DNA from 2 places in the Aliivibrio wodanis genome. Region 1 is predicted to be linked to the other one. Evidence: riboswitches for the same ligand, from Rfam matches in the RefSeq annotation. Region 1 holds a riboswitch; the other holds the start of a gene.
What was found. A riboswitch is a leader RNA that binds a small molecule or an ion and turns the genes downstream of it on or off. The one in region 1 is predicted to bind thiamine pyrophosphate.

Region 1 (9,195 bases):
CCAACAATGGAGTGACAATAAAGAAATCCAAGCATTCATCAAAGAGAACAATATTGATGGCAACCGTGGCCTACAGTCATACCTAAATGCACGTATTGAAAAAATGCTAAACGGCAAAGGTAAGAAGATCATGGGGTGGGATGAGATTTGGCATAAAGACCTACCAACCTCAATTGTGATTCAAAGCTGGCGTGGTCATGACAGTATTGGTCGAGCAGCAAAAGAAGGTTATGCCGGGTTACTATCAACTGGCTTCTATTTAGATCAACCACAACCAACAAGTTATCATTATCGTAACGACCCTATGCCAAAGGGCCCGCAAGTCGATGACCAACTGAACACTGGTGAAACATTCGAAACCTACACTTGGCAGAAACCAAGAGGTAAAGGTGGCCCGCGTAAAGGGACGCTAACCATTATTACTGATAAGAATGGTGATGCTCGTGCCTTTACCGATTACAACGGCAAGTCACGTGCAAAAGTCGATATCATTGAATATACCAAAGGTGAATCATTCCGTGGTCACTTTGATAACTTCATGTCTTACACTGAATTTAATCTAACCTTTGATAATGGCAGCATTGAAAAAGAGAGCTACCAACTTGTTGGCAATGTTCGTTGGCCAACAACAGGTGAAATGACAGCAAGCTCATCAATCAAAGACTCAGAGATCCCAACACCTAATGGTGGTTACCCTGTTGCTTTAGATAAGAATGAACAAAAACTTATTCTTGGTGGCGAAGCCGCTATCTGGGCAGAGAACTACGATGACCTGACCGTTGAAGGTCGAATTTGGCCTCGTACTTATGCGGTTGCTGAACGTTTATGGTCTGCTGAAGAGTTAACAGATGAAGACAGCATGTATCAACGTCTTCAAGCAATGGACAACTGGGCAACTATTTCTGTTGGTCTACAGCATCAAACTAACAGTTATAAACAATATCTACGAATAGCCAATGGTGGTGATGTCTCTGCATTAATGAGCTTTGCAAATTACGCAGAACCCGCGCAGTACTACGCACGTAATTGGGCGAAGTTTAATTCAACCGAGCCTAAGGGTGAGCTATACAATCAATATGAAAGATTGAATCGTTTTGCTGACGCCGTTCCTGTAGAAAGCTTTGCGGTATTAGAGATGATGAAACTTGCAGAAACAGCAGTAAACAATAAGGCTGATTTAAAAGCGTTGAAGCAGCACTATCAAACCGTTCTAGAAAGTTCACAAACATCAGAAGTGATCTTTAGCAATAATATCGCCTCTATTGATACTGTACCATTAGCTGCAAAACATATTGAAGTAGCTACAGCAACATTAGCCGTTATTCAAGAGCTTGAAAAAGGTAAGAAGCCGACATCAAAGCAGCTGGATAACCTATTAACCATCACTACCAATGCATCAGGAATGTACGATGAGATGATTGTCGCTATTGTTCGTCCGACAGAAGAGTTAGTTCGCCAATTACGTAAATAGCATTTTAACTAGCCTGTAATCAAACGACATAAGTACCACTCACATTGAGTGGTACTTTTATTTACTGAGTAGCCAAAGACATTCGATTACCGTTTCACTCTGGAAGCGACATTTTTTAAACTCAATCACCTCATCTGCGTAAATAAACACATACATAGGTACCATGATTAAAACAATAAAAAAAATCGATATAATGAAATTACCAGGTGATATTATCATTTGATGCCCTAACGAGTACTTAAACTTAGCATAGGATAATGAATACGAAAGGCAACAATAATAAGTACACTCAATTCACAGTTTATTATTTTTCATACTGAGCCGCTTCTATACTTTGAAATTCTCGCTCCCAATCTTTCCATACTGGCTCAAACCCCCTAGCCTGAACCGCACTAGCAACAGACAAAGCAGACCTTTCATCATTAATAGAGAACTGTTCAAGCTCTTGCTCATCATTAGCGTACCCACCAGGTTGTGTTTTCGACGCAGCTGAAATTGAAGTGATACCTAATGGTAATACATTATCCCTAAAATGTGCAGATTCTCGAGTAGATAGCGACAATTCAACTTCAGAATTTAATAATCGGTGAGCGCAAATTAACTGCACTAATTGCTTATCACTCATGATTGACTTGGGTTGCAATGCCCCTTCACACGGACGCAACCTTGGAAATGAAATCGAATAACGTGTCTGCCAGTATCGTCGCTCTAAATAATCCAAATGTGCGGCTACAAAAAAGCAATCCGTTCGCCACTCTTCTAACCCAATCAACGCACCAATACCAATTTTGTCTACCCCAGCTTTTGCTAATCTATCTGGTGTTTCTAAGCGATATTCAAAGTCCATTTTATTACCACGAAGATGATGTTCAGCGTACGTCGATGGATGGTAAGTTTCTTGATAAACCATCACCGCATCTAAACCTAGTGTTTTTAGTTCTGCATACTCCTTTTGTTCGAGCGGCTGAACTTCCATTGCCAAGTAATTAAACGACTGCTTTATTTGTGGCAATGTTTGGCGAAAGTAATCCATTCCCACTTTGGTTTCATGCTCTCCTGTCACCAAAAGAACACTGTCAAAGTTCATCGCTTTAATTGCTGTAATTTCTTGTGCTATTTCATCTTGGTTAAGTGTCTTTCTCTTAATTCGGTTCTCCATTGAAAAACCGCAATAAGTGCATGCGTTAGCACAAAGGTTAGAAAGGTATAAAGGAATATAAAACCCAATGGTATGTCCAAAGCGCTGACGAGTTAAACGAGCTGATTCTTGTGCCATTTGCTCAAGATAACTTTCTGCCGCAGGGGAAATCAACGCTTTAAAATCCTCAAGATCGCGTTTAGGTTTATTCAGAGCTCGCTCTACATCTTTTGTCGTTTTACTGTAAATAGAGAGCTTCACATCATCCCAATTCAACTTTTCCCATTCATCGGTAAATGTCATTTTCACTCACCTTATCAATCTAAAAATGCAGTTAATGGACTGGATGCTACTGCTTGGGTATTTACTGGCGCTAAACCATTCTCGTAAGCGAGTCGTCCTGACTGAACCGCCAACTTAAAAGCAGTTGCCATTGCTATGGGATTTCTTGCTGCGGCAATAGCGGTATTCACAAGTACCGCATCAGCTCCCATCTCCATTGCAAATGCAGCATGAGATGGCGCACCAATACCAGCGTCAACCACAACAGGAACCCGAGCCTGATCGATAATAATTTCTAAAAAATCACGACTCGCAATTCCTTTATTTGATCCAATAGGAGCGCCTAAAGGCATCACGGCTGCACAACCGACTTCTTCTAAATGTTTACACAAAACAGGGTCAGCATGACAATAAGGTAAAACGATAAAACCTTGGCGAACTAACTCTTCAGCTGCTTTTAATGTCTCAATTGGATCCGGCATTAAATATTTAGGATCAGGGTGAATTTCTAATTTTAGCCAGTTAGTGCCTAATGCTTCACGGGCAAGTTGAGCAGCAAAAATAGCCTCTCTCGCATTCTTTGCTCCTGACGTATTCGGCAATAAATTGATACCAGCATCAACAATTGGTTTTAGAATATTGTCTTCTGGGTTATTCACTTCAACACGCTTTAACGCCATGGTTGATAATTCAGTACCAGATTCTATAAGTGCTTTTTGCATAACATTTGAATTAGGAAACTTTCCTGTCCCCGTAAATAAACGTGATGAAAATAATTTTCCAGCAATGGTTAACCGTTCACTCATCTTAGCCTCCTGCTATCGCTTGAAATAATGAGATGCTTTCACCATCAGAAAGCCCACGAGTCTGCCACTCTGCTCTTGGTATTATTTGGTTATTCATCGCTAATGCGCAACCTTGAGTGTCTACCTTATACTGGGCAAAAAAAGAATGAATGGAGTGTATTCTCTCTATCCGATAAGCCACAGTATTCAACTCTATTGTTATTAGATTACTCATAGACAAATTCTCCATTAATACACTCTTTGCTTTGCAATACTTCACGTGAAACATGATGAAACGCTTGAGATGGACAACAGACAGAGCAAGTGTTGTCTTTAGGGATATCAATGCAGGACCACTGCAGTGTTCTGCCATCAAACTGATGAATGGTGCTCCACTTAATCCAGTTTGGCTGAGTAAGATATTTGATGGCTTCTAACGCCTGTAGATTTCCTATCATGCCAACTACTGGACCAACAATACCAAATGACTGACAATTTTCCGTTTGCTGGCTTTCAGTAAATGGAAACAAGCAATGGTAGCAAGCAGATGCTTTTTGATTACCCCGTTGCTGATTAGAGAACATCATCAACTGCCCTTGCCATCCAATTGCAGCCCCAGAAATAAGAGGAACCTTATTCTTCACACAGGCTGCATTAATTTCATGACGAGTAAATAAGTTATCACTACAATCGAGAACGACATCAACTTGGTTAATGAAACGAGACAATTCAGGTTCGTTTAAACGGTGACTGATAACCTCAACCGTAACAGCACTGTTTAGTTCTTTTAATTGTTGCGCCATCGCAATGGCTTTGTTTTGACCAAGGTTAGATTTACGGTAAACCACTTGACGTTGTAAGTTGCTTATTTCAAGTTTATCGCCATCCGCAATAATTAAGGTTCCAATGCCAGCAGCCGCCAGATACATACTAACGGCAGAACCAAGGCCTCCACTACCAACCATTAATACCGTACTGTTTCTTAACGATAGCTGACCTTTTTCACCAATGTCAGGTAACATGATTTGGCGGCTATATCGAAGGAAGTCTTGATCATTGAGCCCTTCCATTAATAAGTTACTCATAAGCAACCTCTGGCTCTTTCATCTCTCTTGGCGTACTAAGGATCGCAGCAAACTTGGTTACCACTTTTTCGACGTTACTCGCCTGAGTGATGGCTCTAACTACCGCAATACTGTCTACTCCGGTTTGCCATACTTGTTCCGCTACAGAAAGGTCAATACCGCCAATCGCAACGGTTGGAGTATCCCCCGCTAACCGTTGGTTTTTTGCCAAGTTAACTAGGCCTTGCGGCTGTGATGGCATATCTTTGGTTGGTGTTGGGAATATATGACCAAGCGCTAAATAGCTTGGATTTAGGGCTTTTACTTTTAATAACTCACTATCATCATGAGTAGATAAACCCAAACAAATACCAGCATCCGATATTGCCTGCAAATCTGCTATTTCTATATCTTCTTGCCCAAGGTGAATACCAAAAGCACGGTGTTTAATCGCTAGCTGCCAGTAATCATTAATAAACACTTGAGCGTCATATTGTCGGCCAAGCTCTATCGCTTTAACTATTTGTTCTTCTAAATCTAACTGTTCTGGATTCTTAATACGTAACTGAATGGTTTTCACCTCAAGCTTAAGTAAGGTTTCAATCCATGACACATCATCAACTACAGGGTAAAGACCAAATTTATTTCTATCAATCTTAGGAAAAGTAAACATACTCATCTCTCCTCATTTCTTCGATAAACAAGTGATGTTTCACGTGAAACACCACTGACTATTATTGATACAACTTCAATATTGATTTCAAAGAAAGATGATGAGCTATTCAGTTTCTACCGCTGGATGATAAAGCTCAGAACCTGAGGCTTTAAACTCTTTGGATTTCTGACGCATACCTTCAAGTGGATCATCTATCATTTTAATCTCAATGGCTTGGTCTAATGCCACTTGCTCAGTATCTTTAGCGTATTCACGAACTTCTTGTGAGATTTTCATTGAACAGAACTTAGGTCCACACATGGAACAGAAGTGAGCAACCTTGCCAGACTCTTGCGGCAGTGTTTCATCATGAAACTCACGTGCTGTGATTGGATCAAGTGATAGATTAAACTGGTCTTCCCAGCGGAATTCAAAACGTGCTTTTGATAAGGCGTTATCTCGGATTTGAGCTCCCGGATGCCCTTTAGCTAAATCTCCTGCGTGTGCTGCTAACTTATAAGTAATCAAGCCTGTCTTCACATCGTCTTTATTAGGTAAGCCTAAATGCTCTTTTGGCGTTACATAACAGAGCATTGCACAGCCATACCATCCAATCATGGCGGCACCAATACCTGATGTAATATGATCATACCCCGGAGCAATATCTGTGGTTAATGGGCCTAAGGTATAAAATGGCGCTTCATGGCAATGCTTAAGCTGCTCGTCCATGTTCTCTTTAATCATATGCATAGGAACATGGCCAGGGCCCTCGATGATAACTTGCACATCGTAATCCCACGCGACTTTGGTTAACTCTCCTAAGGTTCTTAATTCAGCAAATTGCGCTTCATCGTTAGCATCGGCAATAGAACCGGGACGTAAGCCATCCCCCAAAGATAAGGCAACATCGTACTTAGCACAGATTTCACAGATCTCGCGAAAGTGCGTATATAAGAAGCTTTCTTGGTGATGAGCCAAACACCACTTCGCAATGATTGAGCCACCGCGCGAAACAATACCCGTCACTCGCTTTGCCGTCATTGGAACATAACGAAGCAGTAAACCGGCATGAATGGTAAAGTAATCAACGCCCTGTTCTGCTTGCTCAATTAAGGTATCTCGCATCACTTCCCAATTTAGGTTTTCAGCCACACCGTTCACTTTTTCAAGTGCTTGGTACATAGGAACAGTACCAATTGGCACAGGACTATTACGTAAAATCCACTCACGCGTTTCGTGAATATTTCGCCCAGTAGATAAATCCATTACGGTATCGCCGCCCCAACGCGTTGACCAAACTAGCTTTTCAACTTCTTCTTCAATTGATGAGCTCACTGACGAGTTACCAATATTGGCGTTAACTTTAATTAAGAAGTTACGACCGATGATCATTGGTTCCGCTTCTGGATGATTAATATTTGATGGGATAATAGCGCGGCCTTCTGCCACTTCTTTACGAACAAATTCAGGGGTAATTTCTTTAGGTAAGTTAGCCCCAAAACTGTGTCCGGGGTGTTGATGATTTAACTGTTCATCTGCAAACTTTTGACGCCCCATATTTTCACGAATCGCAATGTATTCCATTTCTGGGGTGATGATTCCCTGACGAGCGTAATGCAGTTGAGTTACACACTGCCCTTGCTTAGCTCGTCGGATCGTTGGTAGGTTTCCATAACGAAGCTCGTCTAAGGTATCATCTGCCAATCGTTCTTGAGAATAAACCGAACTAACGCCATTCAGCATTTCGGTATCTCTACGTTCTTCAATCCAACGCTCACGCAGTTTCGGTAAACCTTGATAAACATCGATATCGTAATTTGGATCAGTATAAACACCAGAGGTGTCATAGACTTGAATAGGTTCATTTGCCGTTAGTGTTGGATTCTCTTTTGTCCCACCAACTAAACTGTCAGCCAAAGAGATTTCACGCATAGGGACGCGAATATCAGGACGAGATCCTTCGATATAGACTTTACTTGAGTTTGGGTATGGTTGAACCGACAGCGATTCAATATTGGTTTTAGCATCTAAACGTGCTTGTTTGCGACTTGACGACATAGCAAAATTCCTTGATAAAAATAGAATAATTGCTTGTCGGATTTGAGTTGTAGCAAGAGGTTCTTAGTTTGAGATACAACAGAGGGTAAACCTGCGTATCTATATGCTATGAATTAAACAAATAAATTAACGCTAAAATTTAGCTACAATTTATCATTAAATCATTCGGTTAGTGACTAACAAACTAAGATAAAAATTATCTCTTGTTCCCTTCGCAGGTATTAGCCTGATCAGGTTCTACGGATCCCGCAATGCGGTCTCAGCTCGTACTATAAAAGTACTAAGCACTCCGACAAGTTTCTTTCAGATCTTAGAATCAAAATCTGAACGTGTTCGGAGTATAAAGAAAGTATGGAAGAAATGAAATGTTCTTTTTGTCGAGAAGCACATTAGGTTCTAATCTATAGAATACGTTCCACGTGAAACTATTTCTCTTTCTTCGTTAGCTTTTTTGCTAAATGTTTTAACCATGAAGAATTATAATCACGGTATGATCCAATTTTATTAGAACCATCATGATCGCGACCATGCTCTAATGTCTTAGATACAGCAACACGCTGAGAAGAATAGATACCAGTATGACCACTAAAGTAATACGCGGTATAACACGCTAATGCAAAGTAAGGTAAGTAATCAGCACCAAACAACTCAACCCCCATAATAGTGCAAGCTAAAGGTGTATTAGTAGCAGCTGCAAATACCGCTAAGAACCCTAACGCAGCAAACAGATCAACGGGAGCACCCATCACCCACGCTAAGAAATTACCTAAGGTTGCCCCAACAAAAAATAACGGGGTTACTTCACCGCCTTTATAGCCAGCCGCCAACGTAATTGCTGTTAATAACAGTTTTAGAATCCAGCTATACCACTCAGCACCACCCGCAGTAAACGCCGAGGTTATACTCACACCGCCATCACGGCTTGGATATACGCCGATACCAATGTAATCGTAATTACCAATAAGTTGAGTAATTACAATAACCATTAAGCCACCAACCACTACGATTAAATATGGATTTTTAAGCGTGGCATTGAATAAATCTTTAAAGCCGTGAGTTAATTCACCAAACAAGTAACCAGCCAAGCCAAACGCAATCGCAGCCACAATGACTTTAGCCATTAGTACCAAATCAATATCAACCGCATGACCAAACAAAGTACTTACTTGATCAAAGCTAATTAAGTAATGGGTATGATGAGCACCCCATGCAGAAGCGACTACATTAGCTAAAATTGCAGCAAGTAACGCAGGTATAATCGCATTGAATTTAATACGCCCAATAAATAACACTTCAAGCGCAAAAATAGCACCAGTAAACGGGGTACCAAAGATAGAGGCAAAACCTGCTGCAACACCAGCAGTGAGCATCATTCTTCGATCTTGCTCTGAGAGCTTCAATACTTTAGATAACCAATCGGTCGTTGCTCCACCGATTTGAACCGCCGTACCTTCTCGACCAGCCGAGCCACCAAATAGATGCGTAATTACAGTAGTAATTAAAACCAATGGTCCCATACGAACAGGGACACCCTCACCTGCTTGATGGATCTCATCCATAATTAGGTTGTTTCCACCTGCAGAGTTTTTGCCCCAATTACGGTAACTATAGACAATCACTAAACCTGCCAACGGTAAAAGATAAATTAACCAAGGATTGGCAACACGAGCTTGAGTTGCTTCACTTAACAGCCATAAAAAAAAGGCATTAAATGAGCCGACTAGCAAAGCGACAGGAATGAC
Region 2 (9,195 bases), on a different contig from region 1:
TTAATCTTAATGTAAATCTTGTTCATGGAGTGTTCAGAATTGGTTCTGTACACTCCATTTGTGTTTTTAGAAAAAGAATAAAAAGAGAATCGTAATGAGCAGATTAACCAAAGAAATGAATAAATTTGTCAATCGTAGTATGGATCGCCACGTTAAATTAGCGGTTACTGGATTATCTCGTGCAGGGAAGACTGCGTTTATTACTTCTTTTGTTAATCAGTGCTTACACGCAGCCTCAAGTGATAAATTACCTTTATTGTCAGTCACTCGAGAAGGGCGCATGATTGGTGCAAAACGAGTTTCCCAATCTAACCTTTCGGTCCCAAGCTTTACTTACGATGATGGTATGGAATCATTATTATCAGAGCCGCCAATGTGGCCAAAACCAACTCGTGATGTTAGTGAATTACGTTTAGCCATAAAATTTAAACCAAAATCAGGTTTGCTAAAACACTTACAAGATAGTTCAACCCTGCATGTTGATATTGTTGACTATCCTGGTGAGTGGTTATTAGATCTGCCGTTATTAGATATGGACTATCTTGAGTGGTCAAAGCAACAACAAGTGAGCTTAACGGGGCACAGGAAAATACTCTCTGAAATATGGTTAGAGGAAGCACAAAAATTAGACCCATTAGCCCCTGTTGATGAGAAGCAACTTGCTTATATTGCAGAACTATTTACTCAATATCTCCATACTTGTAAAGATGCTAAGGGGTTACATTGGGTGCAACCGGGACGGTTTGTTCTACCTGGAGAGTTGGCTGGAGCGCCCGTATTACAGTTTTTCCCATTTATGTTTTTGCATAAATACACCGAAGATGAATTATCAAAGGCAAGTAAAGACTCGAATATTGCAGTGCTAAAAAAACGCTATAAACATTATCAACAACATGTGGTGAAGAAGTTTTATAACGAACACTTTAGGCATTTTGATCGTCAAATCGTATTGGTGGATTGTTTACAACCATTAAATGCTGGGGAGCAGTCGTTTAACGATATGCGCCAAGCGGTTGATCAGCTAATGCATAGTTTCCAATATGGCAAAAGCTCAATGCTTAAGCGTCTATTTTCACCGAAAATTGATAAGGTATTGTTTGCTGCAACCAAAGCAGATCACGTTACTCCTGAACAGCATCCAAATATGGTGTCTTTATTACAGCAGATGATCCATCAAACATGGCAAGAAACTGCGTATGAAGGCATTAAAATGGAATGTATGAGCATTGCTTCAATTCAAGCAACCACCGCAGGAATGATAGATGAGGACGGTGAATTGTTTGCGGCAATTTCAGGTGTTAATTCAGAGCAACAGCCGATGATGATGTTCCCGGGTGAAGTTCCGCAACGTATTCCAACGAAAGCCTATTGGGAAACAAAGCCCTTTAATTTTATGAGCTTTCAACCTCTGAATAATGAAAGTGATAAGCCACTGCAACACATCCGAATGGATAAAGCGATGCAGTTCTTATTAGGAGATAAATTAGTATGAGTGAATTAAAGAAACAACGTATTTTTCAGTCACAAGCGTTACATCAAGGAAAGGAGTATCACCAAGAACAAGAGCCGATTGAATCTCTGAATACTCAAAAATTATTTGAAGAAAACGTTAAGTTTGTTCCTCAATCTATAGAAGAAGAGGAACTTGATGGTGTGGATATTGAAACGCCATTAATAAAAAAGAAAACCCATTGGAGTATTAAAACACTGATTGGTGGATTTCTTGGTTTAACAGTGTGGCAAAGTATTGATCATGTCATTACCGCAATTCAATCGGCTGATTTTCTGTCATTGGGGTGGGCTGGATTAATTAGTTTAGCGGCGGTGATGGGTGTAAGCGCGATAGGTCGTGAATTGTGGACATTACGAAAACTAAAAAATCGAGCAGAGATCCAACACCAAGTGGCTGAATTAGCTGAAGGTAATGGTATTGGTCAGGCAAAACCGTTTTGTGAAGCGTTAGCTAAGAAAGGATTAACGACAAATACTGCAGAATATACACGTTGGCAGAATAGCATTGAATCACATCATAACAACGCTGAAGTGTTTGAAATGTATGATTCTATGGTGGTTTCAGAGCAAGATAAACGAGCAAAAGCCTTAATCAGCAAGCATGCTGGTGAATCAGCGTTAATGGTGGCATTAAGCCCATTAGCCGTGGTGGATATGTTGTTGGTTGCGTGGCGTAACATTCGATTAATCGAACAAGTATCTCAAGTTTATGGTGTTGAGTTGGGTTATTGGGGACGTTTACGCTTGTTTAAAATGGTGCTGCAAAACATGGCTTTTGCCGGTGCAACCGAAATGGTGACGGATGTTGGTGTTGATATGCTTTCTACTGGGTTGGCGGGTAAGTTATCAACCAGAGCGGCACAAGGGTTAGGTATCGGCTTATTAACGGCACGTTTTGGATTAAGAACCATGAATCTAATGCGTCCATTACCATGGCAAGCCGGAGAAGCGCCTAAGCTTTCTGATATGCGTAAAACCATTATTGCTCAATTAGGATCCAAATTGAGTTCATAAGTTGAGAATTAGTTAACTCTAGTTAGCATTCTTATAAAAAGCATACTATTTACAAATCGATTAATGATAGTATGTCGGCATTAGTCGGGGAGCCAATAGGCTGAGATCGCAATAGCGAACCCGTTGAACCTGATTCAGTTAGTACTGGCGTAGGGAACTAATGGTCCTTTTGATACGATCTTTTCGATCCGTTTCTTTTGGTGAGATCTCGCGTCTATACGTATTTTATTCTCACTATGACTGTTTTTCCTGACCGTTAGTTAGGGAAAATAAGTATGCCTATAGTAAAAACACCCATTGTATTAACCATTGCTGGATCTGACAGTGGTGGTGGTGCTGGCATCCAAGCCGATATCAAAGCGATTTCTGCAATAGGCAGTTATGCTTGCTCTGTGATTACCGCATTAACCGCTCAAAATACGCAAGGCGTTATGAGTATTTATCCAATCAGCAGTGAATTTGTTGAGCAGCAACTTGATGCTGTTTTCTCTGATTTAAATGTCGTAGCCGTTAAAGTGGGCATGCTGAGTGACTCTAATATAATCCACTCTGTTGCGGAAAAAATAAAACAATACACGCCACAATATTTAGTCGTTGATCCTGTTATGGTTGCAACTAGTGGTGACCTTCTTCTGCAATCCTCTGCTATTGAAAGCCTTAAATCTGAACTGCTTCCCCTTGCTGATGTTATTACCCCAAACCTACCAGAAGCAGCAGCATTAATTAACGCGAAAATACCCGAAAGTGAAGTCGAAATGACAGGAATGATCGATGAACTTCGTCAATTAGGTGCTAAGTCAGTATTGCTAAAAGGCGGGCATTTAGAAAAGGATGAAAACAGTACCGATTTGCTAATTTTATCTGATTCTATAGAGCGTTTATCGACACCCCGCATTGAAACTCGCAATACACACGGCACAGGCTGCACGTTATCGTCAGCAATTGCTTCGTATTTAGCGCAAGGTCATGAATTACTGGCTGCCGTTGCGTTAGGTAAGCAATACATTACTCAAGCGATTATCCATGCGGATGAGTTGAGTATTGGTAAGGGACGTGGGCCTGTGAATCACTTTTTTGTATTAAATTCTTAGCATTATTTTTTTAAACTTAGCGATATAAAATTTGAGCACTTGAGGTGCTCTTTTTTTTCTTTTGTTTTTGTTTCATGTCATACATATGCTTATCTGCTCTAATAAGAGCGTGTTCTATATCATCTTTGCTGGTGCTTTCTACGCCATAGGCAAACGTAATGGGTTCATTAGCAAGTTGTTTATATATGTCATTAATAAAATCAGTTGCGCGATTTTTATGGGTAGTGACGACGAATTCATCACCACCGATACGAAAAGCCATCTCTCGATCTAGACAGGCTTTTCTTAATACTTGAGAAAAACGAATAATCATTAGATCACCGACTTGATGGCCCTTTAGATCATTAACTTTTTTCAAATCATTTAAATCAAAATAAATCAAATCAAACATATCAAGTTTTACTTGAGGCAGTTTTTTTCTGGTATAGAGAGCTGTTAATTCATCTTTCATGCTTTGTTTTGCAAGATCTTGAACCATGCGAGTAATACCAATAGCAATACAGAAAAAAGCTGCAAAGAGAGACCCGTCATCTAAAATGGTATCAATAACTTCACAATGGTCGGCATGTTTTTCAATTATTGGAAACTCAGTTAATAAGTCATAGCCTTTGTTAAATATGAGTAAAGAAACTCCAATCATTAAAAAAGAGTAAGATTTAAAAAAACGGTAAGCAGTTAGGCTGATATAAACTAACAAAATGAGAGTTAGTCCTTCGAAAATCAAATCGGAATAAGACTCAAACCCAATTTCTTCATACAAAGCAACACAGGCAGCTAGACATAAGGAAAGAATCACGGTGACAATAATTGGTCTTTTATTATTTCGTTCCATATCGCATGCTCGCTGTTAATGGAATGTTACACCTAACTGAGGGTACTTAATTTTTTTAGAAAAATAAATAGAAACTACAGAATTAATTTTGAATAAGTTGACTTCTGTATAGTATAGATGAGTCTATAAATTGTGACAGTAAGCACAAGGATGTATTGATAAGTATCATATTAAGAATAATGTATGGTATGTTAGAGGTTCGTTGCTTTTAAGGTTTTAGTATGCACTTTATTTCATCACTAAGAAGTCGAGTATTATTTAATTTAATTCTTGCCCTACTTCCTGCCGCTATCATCATTTCACTTAATATTTGGTATGAATATCGAACTGAAAAGCAGCTAATCCAAAATGAAGTCAGAGCCACTGTCGACGCATTGGCAAGTGAGCATATTGAGGCGATTGTTGAAATTCAGAAGGTGTTAAAAGAGCTGAGTCAGTTTAGTGAATTGCAAGCACCGTCAAGTCAAGCGTGTAACAGCATTATCTCAAAAGCATTGAAATTACATAAGGAACTAAGTAATTTAGGGGTTCCTTTGGCAAATGGCGATTTATTATGTAATGCAACACCACTTACAAAAAAAGTAAATGTGGCAGACCGTTTGTACTTTCAAGAAGCGATTAACGAACAACGTTTGTCTATGAGTGAATTCCAAACGGATAGAGCGACTCAGCAGACGTCATTGAATTTTGCTTACCCAGTATTAGATCAAAATAATAACAGTATTGCGGCTGTCGTTGCGGTAACTGATTTTGAACGATGGAGAGAAGAAGTGTCGAAACTCACTCTTCCTGATGATTCTGTTGTTATTGTTTATGATGAACATCGTTATATTTCTTTCTTTCAATCTCTAGCGCTCCCACAACAAAATATTACTAGCCTAAAAGATGTATTTATTGAAGGTGATGTTTTTAACGACAGTATTACAGAGGTCGTTGGCAAGGATGGTATTCGTCGTTTAGCACTTAGCATTAATTTACTTCCTCAGCGATTTAACCATAACATGACCATGGTAGTCGCTTTACCGATTGAACACGTTTACGAAGGGGTGATCTATACCTTTCTTCGTAATGTTGTGCTGTTTATTATCTGTAGTTTTCTTTTCTTTTTTGTTTTATTTTTTGGTTTAAATAAAAGTGTACTTTCTCCTGTTCGACAATTACTTTCTAGCACTAGAAAGTATGTTGAAAGCAAGAATGGACAATCCTCAGAGAAGACTAATGAATTAACCTTATTATCTCAGCATTTTGAATTTGTTCTGCAAGAGCAAGAAATGATAGAGGGTGAGTTGATTGATAAAGAGAAACGATTAAGTGGTGCGTATAAAAGAATAAACAATTTACTTGATAATTCAACGTATGGCGTAGTGGAGTGGGACCCAAACCTGAACATTAGCCGTTGGTCTAAAATGTGTCACTCCATTTTTTCTATTGATGCAGAAACACTAATTGGAACTAATATTACTGAAACTAAAGGTATCGTTGGTGACTATTTTTCTAATATGAGTCTTGAGCTTGAAAAGATGAGTGCGGGTCATAGTGAGCAAGCTCATTGTGAAAGTTCGTTTAGAAATCAATCGGGTGAAGTGGTAGTTTTGAAATGGAAGCTATCTGCAATTTATGACCACGATAATCTGATTGGTATTCTTGGCTTAGTTGAAAACATTACTAAGCAGGTAGAATATCAGCAAGAAATTGAACATCAAGCCCGTTTTGATACTCTAACCGGAGCACCTAATCGTTATGCTTTTATTCGTAATTTAGACATAAAAATTGAGCATAAGAGTCACTTCTCTTTACTGCATATTGATATTAAAGGCTTTAAATTCGTTAATGATCACTATGGTCATAAGCTCGGGGATCATTTACTAAAAACGCTAGTTAAACATATAGAAAAGCAAGTTAGGGAGGGGGAGTTTTTTGCTCGATTAAGCGGAAATGAATTTATCTATTTACTGCCTTTTAATGATGATTTACAGATAAATTCACGATTAGATACATTGCGTTCAATTTTCTGTGAACCAATTAAATTGGGAGATGTAAACCACGTTAGCTATATTCATTGTGGTATTTCTAAGACATCAGAATTCATATATAGCGCAGAAGAGGTGTTACGCCAAGCGGGTATTGCCTTACATTACGCTAAGCGACATTCAAAGTCTGATACCTATATTTATAGTACAGAAATGGAAGAGCAAGAACGTTTACGATTTGATTTAGAGCATGAGCTAAAAGCGGCATTAATAAATGAAGAGTTTGAGCTTTACTATCAACCTATTTTGAATCACAGGACGTCATCCTTTGATGCAGCAGAAGCACTGATCCGTTGGAACCATCCAGAAAAAGGCCTTATTCCACCAGATAAGTTTATCCCTTTGGCTGAAGAGACAGGTTTTATCCATCAGTTAGGGCACTGGGTATTAGAAGAGTCAATTCGCCAAATTTCTGTATGGCATGCTGAAGGATTAGATATTTCTAAAGTATCGGTCAATATGTCTGCTTTGCAATTGAATGACGCGGATATCGTCTATAAAGTCAGCCATGCATTAATGACTTATAAAGTAGAGCCTAAACATCTTATTGTTGAAGTAACAGAAAGTGCATTATTGGACAGTGGCAGTGAGATATTGGATCGAATTAGTGGAATTAAAGCGTTAGGTGTTTCTATTGCTTTAGATGATTTTGGCACTGGTTATTCTAGCCTAAGCTACCTTTCAAATTTGCCATTGAATCGATTAAAAATAGATCGTTCTTTTGTAAACCGAATTGGTACTGCCCGTGATGAAGTACTTATTAATGCGATAATCTCTATTGCACACGGCATGGACTTATCCGTGGTGGCAGAGGGAATAGAAACGGATGAACACCTCAGTTTTCTCTTAGGCAAAGGATGTGAATATGGCCAAGGGTATCTATTTAGTAAACCGTTACCTGTAAAAGAGTTTGAGGTCTTTATTCAACAGAATTTAGTCGTGGAAGAACCGGTTGAATTTACACCAAAGTTTATGTAATAGATAACATCAAACAGTTATCGAGCACAAAGAGAAAGCCGTTACGTGTTGATGTAACGGCTTTCGTGTTTTTATGGATTAAGTTGCTCTGTGATTATTGTTTCTAAATCTTCTTGAGGTATAAATCCTGGGATAATTTCATTACCAATGATTAAGCTTGGTGTTCCTCTAAGCCCAAGTTGGCTAAAGATCTTTTCATTTTTTTCAACCAACTCTTCTTTTTTTGGATTTGGTGTCAATTCTTTTTGGGTCTGAGTTAAATCGGCAATTTTCATTACTGATGTGCTGTCATGTCGTGATGGTTTTGCCATCATTAAACGGTGAACTTCGGCAAATTTAGAACGATCATTTTCCCATACATTTAATGCGTACCATGCTGTATTGGTTTTTAGTTCTGGGATCATACGTTGTTGGAATGGAAGTAGAATATTTACAACGCGGATCTCTGGATGTTTTTTAATTACTTCAACTAATCCCGATTCTAAGCGCTTACAATATGGGCAGTTATAGTCAGTGAAATTAATAATAGTTAACTTAGGGTTTTCAGCGCCAAAATAGGGTTGCTGTGGGTTGTTATATAAATAATCGTGATTGGTTTTTAAGATAGAGTCTAATGATTTTTGTCCATCAAGGTATTGACTTAAATTGGTATGTAAACCTTCAATTAACTCTGGGTTTTGACGTAATAAGCTAGTGATCTCAGTTAATTGTTGTTCTTGAGCTGTTGTTACGCTCTGTGCGGAAACGAGCGGAGATAAAAGCAGAGTTGCTGTAATTGTTGCTGATAATAGTAGTGATTTCATGAGATAACCTTAAGCGAAAAATAAACGTAGCCACAGACCAAATGGAGTCGTAGCACCGGTTGTAATAGAAGATACTTTGCCATTACTAATAATGACAATTGAAGGGGTCGCAGTGACTCCCCATTCTTTACTTATCTGTCCTGTTGAATCATTGATTACTGGAAACTCGTATTCCTTGTAATTCATGAATTGTGACAATCGTTTATTATCACCAGAGGTAATAGCAACAGACACGACTTGATGATCATTTGCTAACCAAGAGACGCTAGGGCTAACAACGTTGCAGATAGGACACCATGTACCCCAGAAATACAGTAAAACCGGTTCATTGTGGCTCATTTTTTCTATATCAACCCAATTTCCATTGATCGTATTTATTGATAGCTCTGGTATTGATTCTGATGGCATATCTTTACTGCGCCAAAAATCGATAGCGGAAACAAGTAAGATAATAAAGAAAGCTAGTTTTGCTATTTCCTTAACAAATTTGATCACATCTGCTTTAGAATTCTTTGGTTTCTTTTCATTTACCGACTCCTGAGTCATTATGGTGTTCTCCCTGCATATTCTATTGCTTGGATAATATCCTCACTGCGTAATAACACTGGCAGCGATAATCCTTGAGGTGCGTTAGGGCCATAAACTACATTCAAAGGTACTCCAAATCGTTGATGACTTTTTAAGTAATTGGTGATTTTATCGCTTGGATGCGTCCAGTCCCCTTTCATGGTAATGACATTATCTTGTTGTAATACTGAATACACAGGATCTTGCAAAATAACGCCGATTTTATTGGCCTTACAAGTAATACACCAATCAGCCGTTACATCGACAAAAACCGTTTTTCCTTGTTTAACGTATTCATCAATGGCGTGCTCATTTAATGGCTGCCAAGCAAGGTTGTCCTCAATCGGTGTAGCCCAATGCTTGGTCGT

Region 2: linked by a shared signal. The riboswitch ahead of thiD (bifunctional hydroxymethylpyrimidine kinase/phosphomethylpyrimidine kinase) and the one ahead of thiC (phosphomethylpyrimidine synthase ThiC) in region 1 are both predicted to bind thiamine pyrophosphate.

The regions. Positions count from the first base shown of each region.
Region 1 is NZ_JBREXA010000002.1:2,308,877-2,318,071, forward strand. It holds partial or broken gene ACU5DF_RS18615 (family 20 glycosylhydrolase) at 1-1,471, shown strand, start outside; gene thiH (2-iminoacetate synthase ThiH) at 1,776-2,912, opposite strand; gene ACU5DF_RS18625 (thiazole synthase) at 2,927-3,697, opposite strand; gene thiS (sulfur carrier protein ThiS) at 3,699-3,911, opposite strand; gene ACU5DF_RS18635 (HesA/MoeB/ThiF family protein) at 3,904-4,761, opposite strand; partial or broken gene thiE (thiamine phosphate synthase) at 4,754-5,407, opposite strand; gene thiC (phosphomethylpyrimidine synthase ThiC) at 5,519-7,453, opposite strand; TPP riboswitch at 7,644-7,755, opposite strand; gene ACU5DF_RS18650 (voltage-gated chloride channel family protein) at 7,879-9,195, opposite strand, start outside.
Region 2 is NZ_JBREXA010000001.1:796,749-805,943, reverse strand. It holds gene pspC (envelope stress response membrane protein PspC) at 1-4, shown strand, start outside; gene ACU5DF_RS03765 (YcjX family GTP-binding protein) at 95-1,492, shown strand; gene ACU5DF_RS03760 (YcjF family protein) at 1,489-2,526, shown strand; TPP riboswitch at 2,602-2,699, shown strand; gene thiD (bifunctional hydroxymethylpyrimidine kinase/phosphomethylpyrimidine kinase) at 2,802-3,617, shown strand; gene ACU5DF_RS03750 (GGDEF domain-containing protein) at 3,634-4,449, opposite strand; gene ACU5DF_RS03745 (EAL domain-containing protein) at 4,671-7,457, shown strand; gene ACU5DF_RS03740 (DsbA family protein) at 7,529-8,260, opposite strand; gene ACU5DF_RS03735 (protein disulfide oxidoreductase) at 8,270-8,806, opposite strand; gene ACU5DF_RS03730 (protein-disulfide reductase DsbD family protein) at 8,806-9,195, opposite strand, start outside.